Regions from separate parts of the Pilosibacter sp. NGB245 genome, predicted to be linked through region 1. Evidence: riboswitches for the same ligand, from Rfam matches in the RefSeq annotation. Region 1 holds a riboswitch; the other holds the start of a gene.
The links. A riboswitch is a leader RNA that binds a small molecule or an ion and turns the genes downstream of it on or off. The one in region 1 is predicted to bind FMN.
Positions count from the first base shown of each region.

Region 2: it holds a riboswitch for FMN, as region 1 does, so the genes downstream of both, ACXMYH_RS14420 (ECF transporter S component) here and ribD (bifunctional diaminohydroxyphosphoribosylaminopyrimidine deaminase/5-amino-6-(5-phosphoribosylamino)uracil reductase RibD) in region 1, are expected to answer to the same signal.

Region 1 covers NZ_CM171584.1:3,037,380-3,044,895, forward strand. Annotated here, with positions in the region: gene ACXMYH_RS13535 (bifunctional 3,4-dihydroxy-2-butanone-4-phosphate synthase/GTP cyclohydrolase II) at 1-303, opposite strand, end outside; gene ribE (riboflavin synthase) at 430-1,128, opposite strand; gene ribD (bifunctional diaminohydroxyphosphoribosylaminopyrimidine deaminase/5-amino-6-(5-phosphoribosylamino)uracil reductase RibD) at 1,151-2,260, opposite strand; FMN riboswitch at 2,563-2,677, opposite strand; gene ACXMYH_RS13550 (metallophosphoesterase) at 2,723-3,475, opposite strand; gene ACXMYH_RS13555 (ABC transporter ATP-binding protein) at 3,472-4,560, opposite strand; gene ACXMYH_RS13560 (ABC transporter permease) at 4,632-6,434, opposite strand; gene ACXMYH_RS13565 (extracellular solute-binding protein) at 6,418-7,516, opposite strand, start outside.
Region 2 covers NZ_CM171584.1:3,231,319-3,238,834, reverse strand. Annotated here, with positions in the region: gene ACXMYH_RS14430 (M18 family aminopeptidase) at 1-401, opposite strand, end outside; gene ACXMYH_RS14425 (polysaccharide deacetylase family protein) at 734-1,897, shown strand; FMN riboswitch at 1,972-2,090, shown strand; gene ACXMYH_RS14420 (ECF transporter S component) at 2,277-2,912, shown strand; gene ACXMYH_RS14415 (creatininase family protein) at 2,980-3,789, shown strand; gene ACXMYH_RS14410 (L-threonylcarbamoyladenylate synthase) at 4,159-5,229, shown strand; gene ACXMYH_RS14405 (deoxycytidylate deaminase) at 5,293-5,781, shown strand; gene ACXMYH_RS14400 (B12-binding domain-containing radical SAM protein) at 5,793-7,516, shown strand, end outside.

The sequences.
Region 1 (7,516 bases):
GGAAATTCCTGTTGTCGTGTCCACATGGTCAATGGAGACCGTGAATGCCGTGCAGTGGTTATCCGTGTTCTCGGATACCATCTGCGGAAGTCCCAGCCGCTCTGCCACTGCCGCGCTCATCGGCGTACAGATCAGTCCCTTTGCGTGGCTTGCCATGAAATTGATATTTGCCTGTGTCGCGAACTCTGCCGCGCAGATCATATCTCCCTCATTCTCCCGGTCCGGGTCATCTGTTACGAGAATGATCTTTCCCGCCCGCAGATCTTCGATCGCTTCTTCGATTGTGTTGTATTGCTCGTTCATATTTTCCTGCCTTTCCAGAGCCTTTTATTAAAAGTTTTTCTTTCAGCAGGATTCCTACTGCTGAAACTTTAACCGCTCTGATCTCATATTTTCTGGATGTTTCTAAATATCTTCAAAGCATCTGTTTTAAAATCCATATTTCTGAAGAAACTCCATGCTGAGCCCCGAGTTCCCCTTTGCGTTTCCCGCAGCATTTTCATCGTCAGGCATTTTTCCCCGGTCCGCACCGGAATTTCTTCCGATATCCACAAATTTCTGAATATATTTCCCCACAATGTCGTTTTCCAGATTGACCGGATCTCCTGCTTTTTTCTTCAAAAGCGTTGTCTCCTCGCCGGTATGCGGGATTACCGACACCGAAAAGTTCCTCTTTGTCACCGCCGCCACCGTGAGGCTGATCCCGTCGATGCAGATCGACCCTTTTTCCACAATCAGATCCAGGATCTTATCTGTACATGCGATCGTGACCCAGACTGCATTCTCTTCCCGTCTCATCGATTCGATCTGACCGGTTCCGTCAATATGACCGGAGACGATATGACCGCCAAACCGACCGTCTGCCGCCATGGCCCGCTCCAGGTTTACATAACTTCCATCCTGCAGTGCTCCTAGGCTGCTTCTCCTCACTGTCTCCGCCATCACATCGGCGGAAAATTCATTATTTTTCATATTCGTGACCGTAAGGCAGACACCATTGACCGCGATGCTGTCACCGATCTTTGTTCCTTCCAGGACTTTTTTCGCTTTTACCGTCAGTGTACCGGAATTTCCGCGCAGGGAAAGTGCCTTCACCTGTCCGAGTTCTTCTACGATCCCTGTAAACATGCCCTTACTTCCTTTCCCATCTTCAATCTACCGAATATCTGAGCATCAGATCATCCCCGATCGTCTCCATCTGTCTCAACGTCAGCATCACGGCTTCCGCCGGATGCGCCACACCGATCCCGGAAACCGGAGTCTTCGCACCGGCACCGCCGAAGATCTTCGGGGCGATAAATGCACAGATCTCGTTTACGATCCCGGCTGACAGCGCCGCGTCATTTAAGGTACCTCCGCCCTCTAAAAGCACGCTGTCGATGCCCTGTTTTCCGAGATATTCCATGAGCTTTCTAAGATCCACACGCCCGTCTGCGTCCGGGACCGACACAGTCTCCACGCCGGCCGTGTGAAGCTGTTCCTCTTTCTCTTCCGCTTCTTTACAGCCTTCCCCGGAATGCTCCCCCGCATATGCTACGATGGTCCGGTACTCCTTTGCCGTCTTCACGATCTGTGAATCCATCGGGATCCTGAGTCCGCTGTCGCAGATGATCCGCACCGGACTCTTCAGCCCGGGGATCCGGACGTTTAACATCGGATCGTCTGCCAGGACCGTGCCGATCCCCGCCATGATCCCCATATACTGGTGGCGCAGCTCCTGCACCTTTTTCCTTGCGCTTTCTCCTGTGATCCACTTGGAGTCGCCGGTCCGCGCAGCGATCTTTCCGTCCGCCGTCATGGCGTATTTCATGACTACATAGGGCGTTTTCTTTGTGATGTAATGGAAGAATACCGGATTTAACGCATCGCATTCCTCACGCATAAAGTCCTCTTCCACCCGGACTCCCGCTGCTCTTAAGATCGCCGCTCCTTTTCCTGCTACCAGGGGATTCGGATCTCTTGAACCGATCACAACTTTTGCGATCTTCTGCTCGAGGATCGCCTCCGTACAGGGCGGTGTCTTTCCGTAATGGCAGCACGGCTCTAACGTCACATAGAGTGTCGCGCCCTCCGCGCTTTCCGTAAGCGACGCAATGGCGTTTCGCTCCGCGTGGAGTTTTCCGCACCGCTCATGATAACCTTCCCCTATGATCCTTCCGTCTTTCACGATCACAGCTCCCACGAGGGGATTCGGACTTGTCCAGCCAAGTCCCCCTTTTGCAAGCTCAATGGCCCGCAGCATATAATCCCGGTCCGTCATCTTTTTCACTCCTTTCCGCAAACCTGCCTTACGGGCGCAAGCAGGAAGTTCCATAGGAATTTTCTGTTAAAAAAAGCCCTGTAAAGCAGATGCCTACAGGGTTTTCCATATTCGGTCCGTTGTTTCATTCGGAAATATAAATTTCCGTTATTCCCAGCTTTTCCCGGATCCCTTTCATTAAAAAAGCCCTGAAACAGTTTCCTATTCCAGAGCTACTGATCCGATCTTCCGTGATCCGGAATTCCTCGATCCCATCCTCTTTTTCGAGCACCGGATCGCTTCCGCATATCACAAACAAACCTGAAATTCTTCTTTCATCCAGACTATACTGTCGGCCCCGGAATCTCACCGGATCATGCCTCTCGGCTCGCGGGCTTTACCGCCGGTAGGGACTTGCACCCTGCCCTGAAGACTTATTATTGAATTGTCCTATCGCTGACCGTTATTTTCATCAGCGGTTGTTTACAATATACTCCCGTTCTCTGCATTTGTAAAGTATTTTCGATAGGAATTTTTGTCATTGCCAGACAATATTTCCAGACAGCCCAATCCATACCCCTGACCGGCTCCGCAGTCCAGAAAGATCTTATCGTCCCTTATGATCATATCTCCCGCGTACTGTGTTCCATATTTGAATGTCGGCGTGTGTCCCACTACGGCAGTCATTCCCGCTGGAAGCCGGTTATCCGCGTCTGGTGATTCATATCGGTTTATGAGGACATCATAATCCGCTGTTTTTCTTTTCCCACCGGGATCTTTTTGCACTGCCAGAAGTTCTTTTTTCATTTCATCATCCGGCGCTCCGTGAATCAACACATACTTTCTGCCGCAGATCTCCATGGCTGCCCAGAGCGGCATCGTTTTGATAAACTCCAGAACCTTCCTGCGTCCTGTCTCTGACAGCATATTCATCTGCCTGATGATCCCCGCCCCGTCTCCGGCCACCCAGGGCCGCATCGTGGAATCCGGGATCCCGGCCGCGCGGTCTGTTCCAAAATACTGTAAGAGCCGCTGTTCATGATTCCCTCTCAGCGCCAGAATATTCTTATGTTCCATCACAAAGCACAAAAGTCCCAGGGAATCCGGTCCTTTCGCCACAAGATCCCCCAGGATCACCATCCGATTCGCATCCGTAAACCGGATCTTTTTCAGTATTTGCAGAAAGGGAATAAAATATCCATGAATGTCACTCATCAGATACAGGTTCCCGCTCATGCCGCTGTCTCCGGGCCGTACACATAGAGACGGTCCCCTTCCACATTCACGTAGCCTTCCGTGCCTTTTTCCAGATAGTTACGGCTTAAGAAGCAGAGCGGTTCTCCCATTCCCATCTTCGCCATAACGCGGTAATAATCCCCCTCGAAGGAGGAATACTCGACCGCCACCGGAAAACTGTTCTCCTGCCGCTCGTTTCCGGTCCACACCGTGTTCTCCGCGCGGAAGCGGACAGTCACCATGTCATCTTTGCGGATTCCGTTTCTTCCGAGTGTTCCGCAGACACTGCCACCGAGATCGATCTGCGTGCCGCCATCCTTCCTCGCGTATCCATGTACCCGGTTTCCGGCACCTAAAAGAGCCGCCACCGACTCCGTTCCCGGATTCCTGTAACAGTTTTTCGGGGAATCGATCTGGTCGATATTTCCCTTGTTCATGATCACGATCCGGTCCGCCATCGCGAACGCCTCCGATGGGTCATGGGTGACGTGAAAGACGGTCGTCCCAAGCTTCCGGAACAAGAACGCCATTTCGGTTCTCATCTCCACTCGGAGCTGGACATCCAGATTGCAGAGCGGCTCATCCATCAGGAGAATATCCGGCTTCGTGATCAGTGCCCGGGCGATCGCGACTCTCTGCTGCTGACCACCGGAAAGCTCCGCCGGATACCGTTTTTCCAGTCCCTCCAGATGCAGAAGCTTTAAGAGCTCCTGTACCCGCTCCTCGATCTCCTCTTTTCCGGTTTTGCTCCGCTTTAAGCCGTAAGCGATGTTATCATACGCTGTCATATGTGGCCACAGTGCAAAATCCTGAAACACCATGTTCATATGGCGTTTCTCCGGCGGTAGGACTTTTCCCGCCTCAGAGATCATCTGCCCGTTCATAGTCACGCGTCCGCCATCGGGAGCCAGCATGCCTGCGATAATGTTCAGCAAGGTGGACTTTCCGCAGCCGGACGGACCCAATACGCTGATGATCTCGTTTTTATGGACTTCCATGCTGATTCCCTTAAGCACTTCCGTCTTTCCAAAGCTTTTTGTCAGATCTTCTATTTTTAAGATGACTTCCTGTTTCTGAATCTCCATATATTCCTCCAAAAGCAGTTAGCGTGTACCCTATAAAGTCTCCCACTGTATCTGCTTTATTTCCTGATCGTCTAACTATTCTGTACCTTCATCGTTACCCGCTTATTTTCTTTCTGCCCCCGGAAGAGCTTCACCACAGATCCGGCTGCTCTTCTTCTCTGGAACAGCTGAGAATAAAGCGGTAAAAGCTCCATCAGTAAAATGAGAAGGACCACGATTCCGCCGCCAAACACCGTTGCCGCCGCAGAATATCCGAATTTCAGATTTTCCACTCCTTTGCTGATGTAGACCGGCAGTGTCTGATAGTTCGGCGGATAGAGGATCGTATTGATCGCAAGGTTGAACACGCTTCCGCCAAATGCGGATAAAAATGCGGACAAAACGGTTGCTTTTAAGAGCGGCCAGAGAATCGTCCGAATCCGCGTGATAAGACCGGCGCCGGAAAGCCGGGCCGCAAACAGGATCGGTCTCGGGATCTTTGCCATACCGCCGGTCAGAACTCTCGTGATGACCGGAATCGCCGCCGCAACGCTGGCAAGGACAATGATCCTGGGCGTTCCGTACATCTTAACCCCCACGGATTCGATCCATCGCTGGTTCCATACAAAGATATAGCCGATACCTAAAACGACTCCCGGCACTGCTAACGCAACCAGGGACAGCACATCGATCACGCGCTTTAAAACGAAGTCTGAATAGTTCAGCACATAGGAAACGAAAAATCCGAGAACCAGCCCAATGATGGCTGCCGCAAAGGCAATCATCAAGGAGTGTTCCAGACCATTTAAGAGCTCTTTGCTGTCTACGATGACCTTCTCATAATTCTTTAACGTGAAACTGAAATTTGCAACGGAGATCGAGTCGGAGAAGGACATGACCACTGTGGAACCAAGCGGCACGAACAGTGTGATAAATGCCAGAAATGCCCCTAAGAAATCGAGGATGATCCCGACTCCAAATGCAGGGCGGACCGGCACCGCCTTCACGGTTCCCGTATCAAAGAAATCATACCGTTTTTTACCAATGATCCTGTACTGGACGATCATGGCTGCGATGATGATCAGTACCAGATAGAAGGATAACACACCTGCCATATCCAGGCGGATCGGGGAACTGTAAAGCGCCGTATAGATCGCGTATGGCAATGTCGGGAAGCGATATACTCCGGAGATCGCTGCCGGAAGTCCGAAATCACCGATCGTATCCATAAAGATCAAGATCGCCGCGGAACAATAGGCCGGAATGCATAAAGGTGCCTGCACAGTCTTCCACTCTTCCCACGGAGATGCCCCATTCATTCTTGCTGCCAGAGACAGCCGTTCCGGTTTCCACTCCAGGGCCGCCTTGATCGTCACATAAGCAAAGGGGAACTTGTTGAGTACCATGATAAACACCAGCCCCGGAAAGCTGAATACCAGACTGTTTATGTTGTTCCAGTGAAGCCAGGACCTCGCGATCCCGTTTCCGGAAGCGAAATAGACCCAGCCTTGGGCAATGATGAAGGACGGCATGATCATCAGGATCCACGCCGCGATGTCTAAAAGTTTCGCTGTCTTAAACTCCCATTTTACCCGGAAATTTGCAAGAAACGCCCCAAACACCGTACCAAAAAATGTTGTCCAGATGCCAAGAGACATGGAATTTCCGAGTGCCTTATACCAGAGCGGTTTTTCAAAGACCTCAAAGAGCAGGCTCATTCCATCTGCTTTTTCCGTATTTCCAAAAAATCCGGGACTTACGATCTGTAAAAGAACGGCCCCCAGCGGCAAGATAATTAAAACAGCAAGCACGGAAAGGACGATCCAGCCGATCGCCCCTTCTGCCTGTCCTCTATGTGCTGCGCTTCTTAATTTTCCACTATTTCGCGGACTCATCTGCAAACCACTCCTTGATCTCTGCTTCGTGTTCAGATGCCCAGGATGCCTCTGCATAGACAAGCTTTCCATCTTTCTCGCGATCTTCTTTTTCGTTTACACCTGCAACGGACGGTTCAAAATATCCTTCATCTCCCGCATCCACCAGCTGCTGCTGTGTCTCCGGCTGTAAAAGGAATTCGATGAATTTCTTCGCAACCTCCGGCTGATCCGTCTTCGCGCTGATCGCTGCCACACGTACAGATGCCGGTGCGCCTTCTTCCGGCCAGATGATGCTGATCGGCTCTCCGGAAGCGATCATGCCGTATGCGTTGCTCTCCTGAAGTCCTGCCACCGCGATCTCACCGCTGGCAAGCGCCTGAACCACCTGCGGATTCTTTGGGTAGACCTTTAAGCCATTTTCGAACAATGAGCCGAAGTACTCTTTTCCGCTGTCCATTCCCTTCGAGTTGAAGAAGTATGACACGAAGGGATATGCCGGAGCCGCTACGCTCGGGTCTGCGATCCCGATCTTATCTTTATATTCCGGTTTTGCGAAGTCTTCCCAGGCCTTCGGAGCTGTTTCTTCTGTGAAAACATCATTCCTGTACGCGATCACGCCTGCCGCGTGTGCCCCGGTCGGATAGTATGCCTTGTCCGCCGGAACGATCTCCTTAAAGAAATCGGTGAGGTTTCCCGCATTGGATGGTTCCCAGTCTGTGAGAAGCATTCCCTTCTTTCCGAGAGAGTTGATACTTGGCATGGAATCCAGCCATACGATATCCCACTGTGGGTTGTCGCCCTCCGTCTCGATCCTTGCAAGTGTCTCCGCACCGTTTCCTGCTACGACTTCCACATCATATCCGGTCGCCTTTTTAAACATCTCTGGGATAATATCATCGAAGTCGTTTAAATATACTACAAGCGGTTTGGTCTGGGACACCTTCCCAGCCGTCTCCGCCACAGTTGTTGTCTCTGCCGCCATCGTCCCTGCTGCTGTCGTTGTCTCCGAAGCCGCTGTGGTCTCCGCTGTTTTCGCACCGCAGCCGGTCATGGATGCCGCCGCCATCAGTCCCGCCATGGTAAGTGCTGTCAGTCTTATT
Region 2 (7,516 bases), 190 kb from region 1:
CGATTACCATCTTTTACGATGATACGGCCTGCAACGGAGAGTGGTCTGTCAAACCACGGAGCGCAGAGCATTCCGCCGTATTTTTCAACATTTAATTTTACATACTGGTTTTCAACATTCATCTCGGAGGACTCTTTGATCTTTAAAGTCGGGGAGTCGCTGTGGCTTGCCGCGATATGGAAGCCTGAATAATCTTTGCGGGATACCTTGAATGCGATGATCGCGGACTGGTTGCGGGTTACAAAATATTTGCCGCCCTCAGCAAGGTTCCAGGTATTTCCCTCAGCGAGGCACTCAAAGCCTGCTTCAGTCAGGTAGTTTGCCAGCTCATGAACAGCATGGAAACCAGTCGGACTCTTTTTGATAAAAGAAAATAATTCTTCGTTCAGATTCTGAATCATGTTTTTGTTACTCCTTTCGATAATAACCCCTGTAAGTCATACTATCTTATTATACAGGAAAAATACGGGATAGGCAAGTTTGCGCTATGCTGTGCGCAAGTGATGAAACAGGCGGGTACCGTTTTACAGCAGCTGACAGCCGTGTTCGCTATATCGAAAAACCAATTCGAAATAGCCCCGTTTCTGTAACTGTGACGGTGTGAATAGTTAAATTCTGACGATTTTATGAAGATTGAGAAAAAACGCGGAAAAGATACCTTTATTTGTATTTTCATGTTAGAATATGGAAATAGGAAATATGGTGAAAAGCATCAGAGAAAAGAGGGGAACAAATGGATTGGAAAAAAATCAGACGGGCAATCTGTGGGGCAGCTGCGGCCGTCGCTGTATGCTTTACGGCAGCAGGAATGAACACAAAACCGGTATATGCGGCAGATATGGGAGCTGTGTACGGAATATTTGAGCATGGAGTCGGCTGGAGCGCATACCACGGAGACCAGACGGCGGAACGTGCCGGAAACGGGACTTATGTGACGGCGATCCGGGCGAGTCTTTCCGGACAGCCGGAGGGAATGAGCGGAACACTTTCTTATCAGGTAAATTTAAGCGGTTCCGGCTGGCTTTCCTGGCAGGAAAATATGGCGGAGACCGGAACGATCGAGACGGGGATGCCGCTCGAGGCGATCCGGATGGAGCTCACAGGGCAGTTAAAAGATCATTATGATGTTTATTACTCAGTATTCCAGAATGGGTCATGGACAGCTCCGGTAAAAAATGGTGAGACTGCCGGAACAGAAGGACAGGGACTTCGCGTGGACGGAATCTGGGTTACTGTGACAGAAAAAGATGCAGCAGCTCCGGAGGGACCGAAGAATGGAGGAATTGATCCAACAAGACCGATGGTGGCGCTGACTTTCGATGACGGACCATCCAAATATACAGAGCGTATTCTGAATTCGCTGGAGGCGAATGGCGGAAGAGCAACGTTCTTTATGGTTGGAAATCGTGTGGCTTCTTATGCATCCACGGTAAAGCGCATGGCGGATCTCGGATGTGAGACGAACAGCCATACCTGGGCGCATACATATCTCACAAATATGTCCGAAGGTCAGATCTTGCAGAGCTTAAACCAGACCCGTGATGCGATCGTTGCAGCAGGCGGAAATGCACCGAAAGGAGTTCGCCCGCCGGGAGGAAAGATCAATGATGCGAGCAAAGCAGTTCTTGCGAAGGCAGGAATGCCGTCGATCGTATGGTCGGTAGATACTCTGGACTGGAAGACGAGAAATGCCCAGAAGACGATCGATACCGTTTTAAGCCAGGTCAAAGACGGGGATATCGTTTTGATGCATGATCTCTATGAGCAGAGCGCGATCGCAGCGGAGACGCTGATCCCGGAGCTTACAAAGAGAGGTTACCAGCTTGTGACTGTCAGCGAGATGGCGGAGCTTCGCGGCGGAATGGCAGCAGGACATTCCTATGGACATTTCCGCTAAGGGGGAACTTGCACGGATAAAAAATGATTGCATAGCAAATAAAAATGTGATATTCTGTTATCGAACAAATAAATATCGTTCTTCGGGGCGGGGTGAAATTCCCCACCGGCGGTATAGTCCGCGACCTGCGCTGAGCAGCTGATTTGGTGAAATTCCAAAACCGACAGTATAGTCTGGATGAGAGAAGAAATTGTATGACAGGATATAGTAGATACAGGTCCCGGACTTTTTTAATTGTCCGGGATCTTTTTTGTATAACAACGAGAACGTGCCGGGGCACATTCCGATGAATTTTTTCCTGCACAGCAATTCCTTGTTACGATACCGTGCCCCTATCCGGTATTTCTGCAGAAGAACAACACGTACAAGGAGGATCATTATGAACCAGAACAAAGTATTAAGTGTCAGAAACATCGTGCTGATCGCCATGTTCAGCGCACTCGCAGCCGTATTGGAGACGATCCAGGTGGCAGTTCCGTTTGCACCGCCGTTTTATAAACTGGATTTCGCAGAGCTCCCGGTACTGATCGGTGGTTTCGCCATGGGACCGGCACAGGCGGCACTCATTGCGATCGTGAAGAATCTTTTAAAACTGCTCTTAAACGGAACAAGCACTTACTATGTCGGTGAGCTTGGAAACATCATCGGAAGCTGTATGTTCTCCGTGCCGGCAGCTCTGATCTACCGCAGACATAAGACGAAAAAGACAGCGATGATCGCTCTTGTTGTCGGTGTATTCTGTGCAGTTATCGGTGCAGTATTTGTAAACTGTGCGATCACTCTTCCGTTCTACGCAAAAGTTGCTTTCGGCGGAATCGAGAATATCATCGCGATGGGAACAAAGATCAACCCGGCGATCACAAACCTTTACACATTCGCTCTTTTCGCAATCATCCCGTTTAACATTGTAAAATGCGGACTGAATGCGATCGTGACGGCGCTTGTATACAAGCATGTCAGTGCGATCATTCATTCCGGGATCCACAGAGAGAAGAAAACTGAAACGATTCAGTAGGTCTGCGCATTTACTGCGCTGACTGTAAGAAAACATTGGTTTGAAGGCACTGAATGGAGAAAAAACAATGGTAAGGTACTATAATGAACTGACAAGACTGGAAATGGAACAGGTCGATAAAGATGAGACGGTAGTCATGATCCCGGTAGGGGCATTGGAGCAGCATGGAAACCAGTGTCCGCTTGGCACGGACGAGATCATTGCAGAGGGAACAGCGAGACGGATCAAGGAAGCGCTGGACCGGGAGATCCCGGACTATCCGATGCTCATTTTCCCGCTGATTCCGGTGGGACTCAGCACGGAACACATCAATTTCTGCGGCTCCGTGACATTGAAACCGGACACATTCTACCACGTTTTGTATGACATCTGCAAAGGGCTGGCTCATCATGGTTTTAAAAAGATCGCGATCTTAAACTGCCACGGCGGAAATTCTCCGATCATCCAGGTGCTGAGCAGAGAACTTCGAAGTGAGCTTGGAATTGCCGTATTTATCATCAACTGCGGTGCATTTTTTGGCAATCAGGCGGTGAAAGATACTGTGACACTTGGAAATGTCTGGGATTTCCATGGAGGAGAGATGGAGACATCGATGGTCCTCGCGGAACGGCCGGAGACGGTAAAACTGGAGACCTCTGAGGCGGGGATCCCGAAGAAATTTATGGGAAACAAGACGTTCACTGTTTACGGACCGATCACACTCGGCTGGGTATCGGAAGAGTGGGAAACCGAGGATGGAAAGCCGATCGGGATCGGCGGAGACCCGAGCGGGGCAACGGCAGAGAAAGGCAATCAGATCTACGACAGTTTTGTGGAGTCGATCCTTTCCGGACTGAAAGAGATAAGAAGATGGAAGGATGTTACTTTTCACGGATAGGAATTTTCTGAACTGAAAATTCCGTATGATACCGTTATGGTCGCGGATTTTGCCGATTTGGAATGCGAAGCATCGGCAAAACCCTGTTACAGTGCGCGGGCATGGAGTGCCCGTGTACTGTAACGGAAGGATTGACGGAGAGCCAGTAAATCCGCCGGAAATCTGTTGCAACCATAACATCCATGTGCTAAACTGAATACGCAATTAAACAAAGTAAGGTGCTGCGTTTTGTGCAGCACCTTTATCATTAGAAAAAACTGGGATCATGCAGAAATACTGCGAATTTCAAGGCGCAGGGCAGTTCTGAGAGCGTGGGGAAAGAGACTCCGGCTCCAAACATTATTGATAAGAGAATCGAGAGTGCATAATATGAATACAAAAGTAGTTCGCATCAGAAAAGAAGAAAAGACAAGAGAAGCACTGGAAAAGAATCCGGGGCTTCTGGAGGCGGCAGAGATCTTAAGAAACGGCGGCCTTGTGGCATTTCCGACCGAGACTGTTTACGGTCTCGGCGCGAATGCGTTAAATGAGGAAGCGGCAAAGAAAATCTATGCGGCAAAAGGACGTCCATCCGACAATCCGCTGATCGCCCATATTTCCTGTATGGAGGAACTCCCGGCGATCGTAAAGGAAATCCCGGAAGCCGGGCGGAAACTGGCGGAAAAATACTGGCCGGGCCCGCTGACCATGATCTTTCCGAAAAAAGACATTGTGCCTTACGGAACGACCGGTGGTCTTGACACCGTTGCGGTCCGCATGCCGTCTGACCCGGTGGCAAACTGCCTGATCCATCTGGCGGGAGTTCCGGTCGCGGCGCCGAGTGCCAATACATCCGGAAGACCGAGCCCGACAAAGGCGGAACATGTCATCGAAGATATGGACGGAAAGATCGAGATGGTGATCGACGGCGGTGCCGTTGGGATCGGCGTGGAGTCCACGATCGTGGATGTGTCGAGTGAGGTTCCGACACTTTTAAGACCGGGGGCGATCACGATCGAGATGCTCCGTGAGACACTGGGGCAGGTTGATATCGATCCGGTGATCCTGGGACCGGTGAGCGGAGATATTAAGCCGAAAGCGCCGGGAATGAAGTATCGCCATTATGCCCCGAAGGCGGACATGACGCTGGTCGAGGGCGATATGGACAAGGTCGTGGCTTATATCAATGAGCAGACAAAGAAGGCGGAGGCCGAGGGAAAGAAAGTCGGCATCATCTGCACCGAGGAGAGCCGGGATCTGTATCTGGATGGAAATCTTGAGGTGATCGGAAGCAGAGAACATGAGGAGACAGTTGCCCACAACCTGTTTGCGGTGCTGCGTGACTTTGATGCGCGCAAGGTAGACTGCATCTTCTCAGAGAGCTTTTCCAAGGACCAGCTTGGCCAGGCGATCATGAACCGCCTGTGCAAGGCAGCGGGATATCATATTATAAATGTGTAAAAATCCATGGAACAGTTACATCGTGATACAATAATAGATCATCACAGAGATGGAGGAGAAACCATGTCAGAGAAGAGAGACGGATATATTACCTGGGACGAATATTTCATGGGAGTTGCGAAGCTTTCCGCAATGCGATCCAAAGATCCGAATACGCAGGTAGGTGCCTGCATCGTGAGTCAGGACAATAAGATCCTGTCCATGGGCTACAACGGATTTCCGAAAGGCTGTTCCGATGATGAATTCCCGTGGGATAAGATGGATGAGGACCCGTACAACAGAAAGTATTTCTATGTGACGCACAGTGAGCTGAACGCGATCTTAAATTACCGCGGCGGCAGTCTGGAAGGAAGCAAACTCTATGTGACCCTGTTCCCGTGCAATGAGTGTGCGAAAGCGATCATCCAGGCCGGTATCCAGACGATCGTTTACGAGAGCGACAAGTACGCGAACGATGCGTCCACACGGGCGTCCAAGAGAATGTTAAATGCAGCTGGCGTGCGGTATTATCAGTATAACCCGACAGGACGCAAGATCGAGTACCGGGTATAACGGAGGAATCAATGAAATTTTTGCTGGCGGCGATCAACGCCAAATATATCCACTCAAATCCTGGTGTATACAGTCTGCGCGCGTTTGCGCGGACAAAGATCCCGGGAGCGGATATCGAGATCGGAGAATATACCATCAACCATCAGATGGATTTAATTTTACAGGATATCTACAGGAGAAAGCCGGATTTTATCGGCTTTTCCTGCTATATATGGAACATTTCCTATATCATGGAGATCGTCCGGGACGTAAAGAAAGTGCTGCCGGAGGCGGAGATCTGGCTTGGCGGTCCGGAGGTGTCCTATGATGCGAAAAAAGTGCTGACGCGAGAGCCGGATGTTCGCGGTATCATGCGCGGGGAAGGCGAGCTGACGTTCACAGAGCTTGTGCGTGCTTATCTTCAGAGAGAAAAAACGTCCGTACCGGACGGATATACAGGTGAAAGCTTTAGGGGACAGGCAAAGGAGGAAACTTCCGGCTGTGCGGAAAATACCCGGATGCCGGAGAATGCCGAAGGAGAAAATGCGCATTCAGATCGTCTGGACTTAAGTCAGATTCCGGGAATTACTTATCGCGCAGCAAACTGCGAGATCGAGGAACATGGTCCGCAGCGTCTTCTCAGTCTCGATGAGATCCCATTTTACTATGATGATATGGCAGGATTCGAGAACAGGATCGTCTACTATGAGAGCAGCCGCGGGTGTCCGTTTTCCTGCAGTTACTGTCTTTCTTCCATCGATAAGACGGTGCGCTTCCGGAGTCTCGATCTGGTACTCCCGGAACTGCAGTTTTTCCTGGACCACAAGGTTCCACAGGTCAAATTTGTGGACCGCACCTTCAACTGCAAAAGAGAACACACGCTGGGGATCTGGCGGTACCTTGTGGAGCATGATAACGGGATCACGAACTTCCACTTCGAGGTTTCCGCGGATATCTTTGACGAGGAGGAGCTGGAACTGATCGGAAAGATGCGCCCGGGTCTGATCCAGCTGGAGATCGGTGTCCAGTCTACAAATCCGGACACGATCCGGGAGATCCACAGGCACATGGATCTGGTAAAACTGAAACGGGCGGTGGACCGTGTTTACGATTACCGGAATACCCACCAGCACCTTGATCTGATCGCGGGACTTCCCTATGAGAACTATGAATCATTTATGCGCTCATTTGATGACGTTTACCGGATGCGTCCGGATCAGCTCCAGATGGGGTTCTTAAAGGTGTTAAAAGGATCCTACATGGAGGAGCAGGTTGCGGCATATGATCTGAAATACCGGGGAATCCCGCCATATGAAGTGCTTTCCACAAAGTGGCTTCCTTACAGCGATGTGATCCGTCTGAAAGGCGTGGAGGACATGGTCGAGGTCTACTATAACAGCGGCCAGTTCCCGGCGACGATGAAGCTGCTGGAGAAAAGATTCCAGAGACCATCGGAGATTTTTGTGAATCTGGCGGAATACTATGAGAAGAACGGCCTTACCGGGATCAGCCACAGCAGACTGGCCAGGTATGAGATCCTGTACCGGTTCCTGGAAGAGGATATGAGGGAAGAAGAGCGGGATCATGTTACGGCTGCAAAGGTCCCGGAAACCGGACAGCCGTCCTTAGCGGACTTCCGTGACAGTTTAATGTATGACCTCTATGTCCGCGAAAACATCAAGAGCCGTCCGTCCTTTGCCAGCGACCAGTCTCCGTACAAAAAGGAAGTCCGCGAATTCTTCATGGCGGAGGAAGA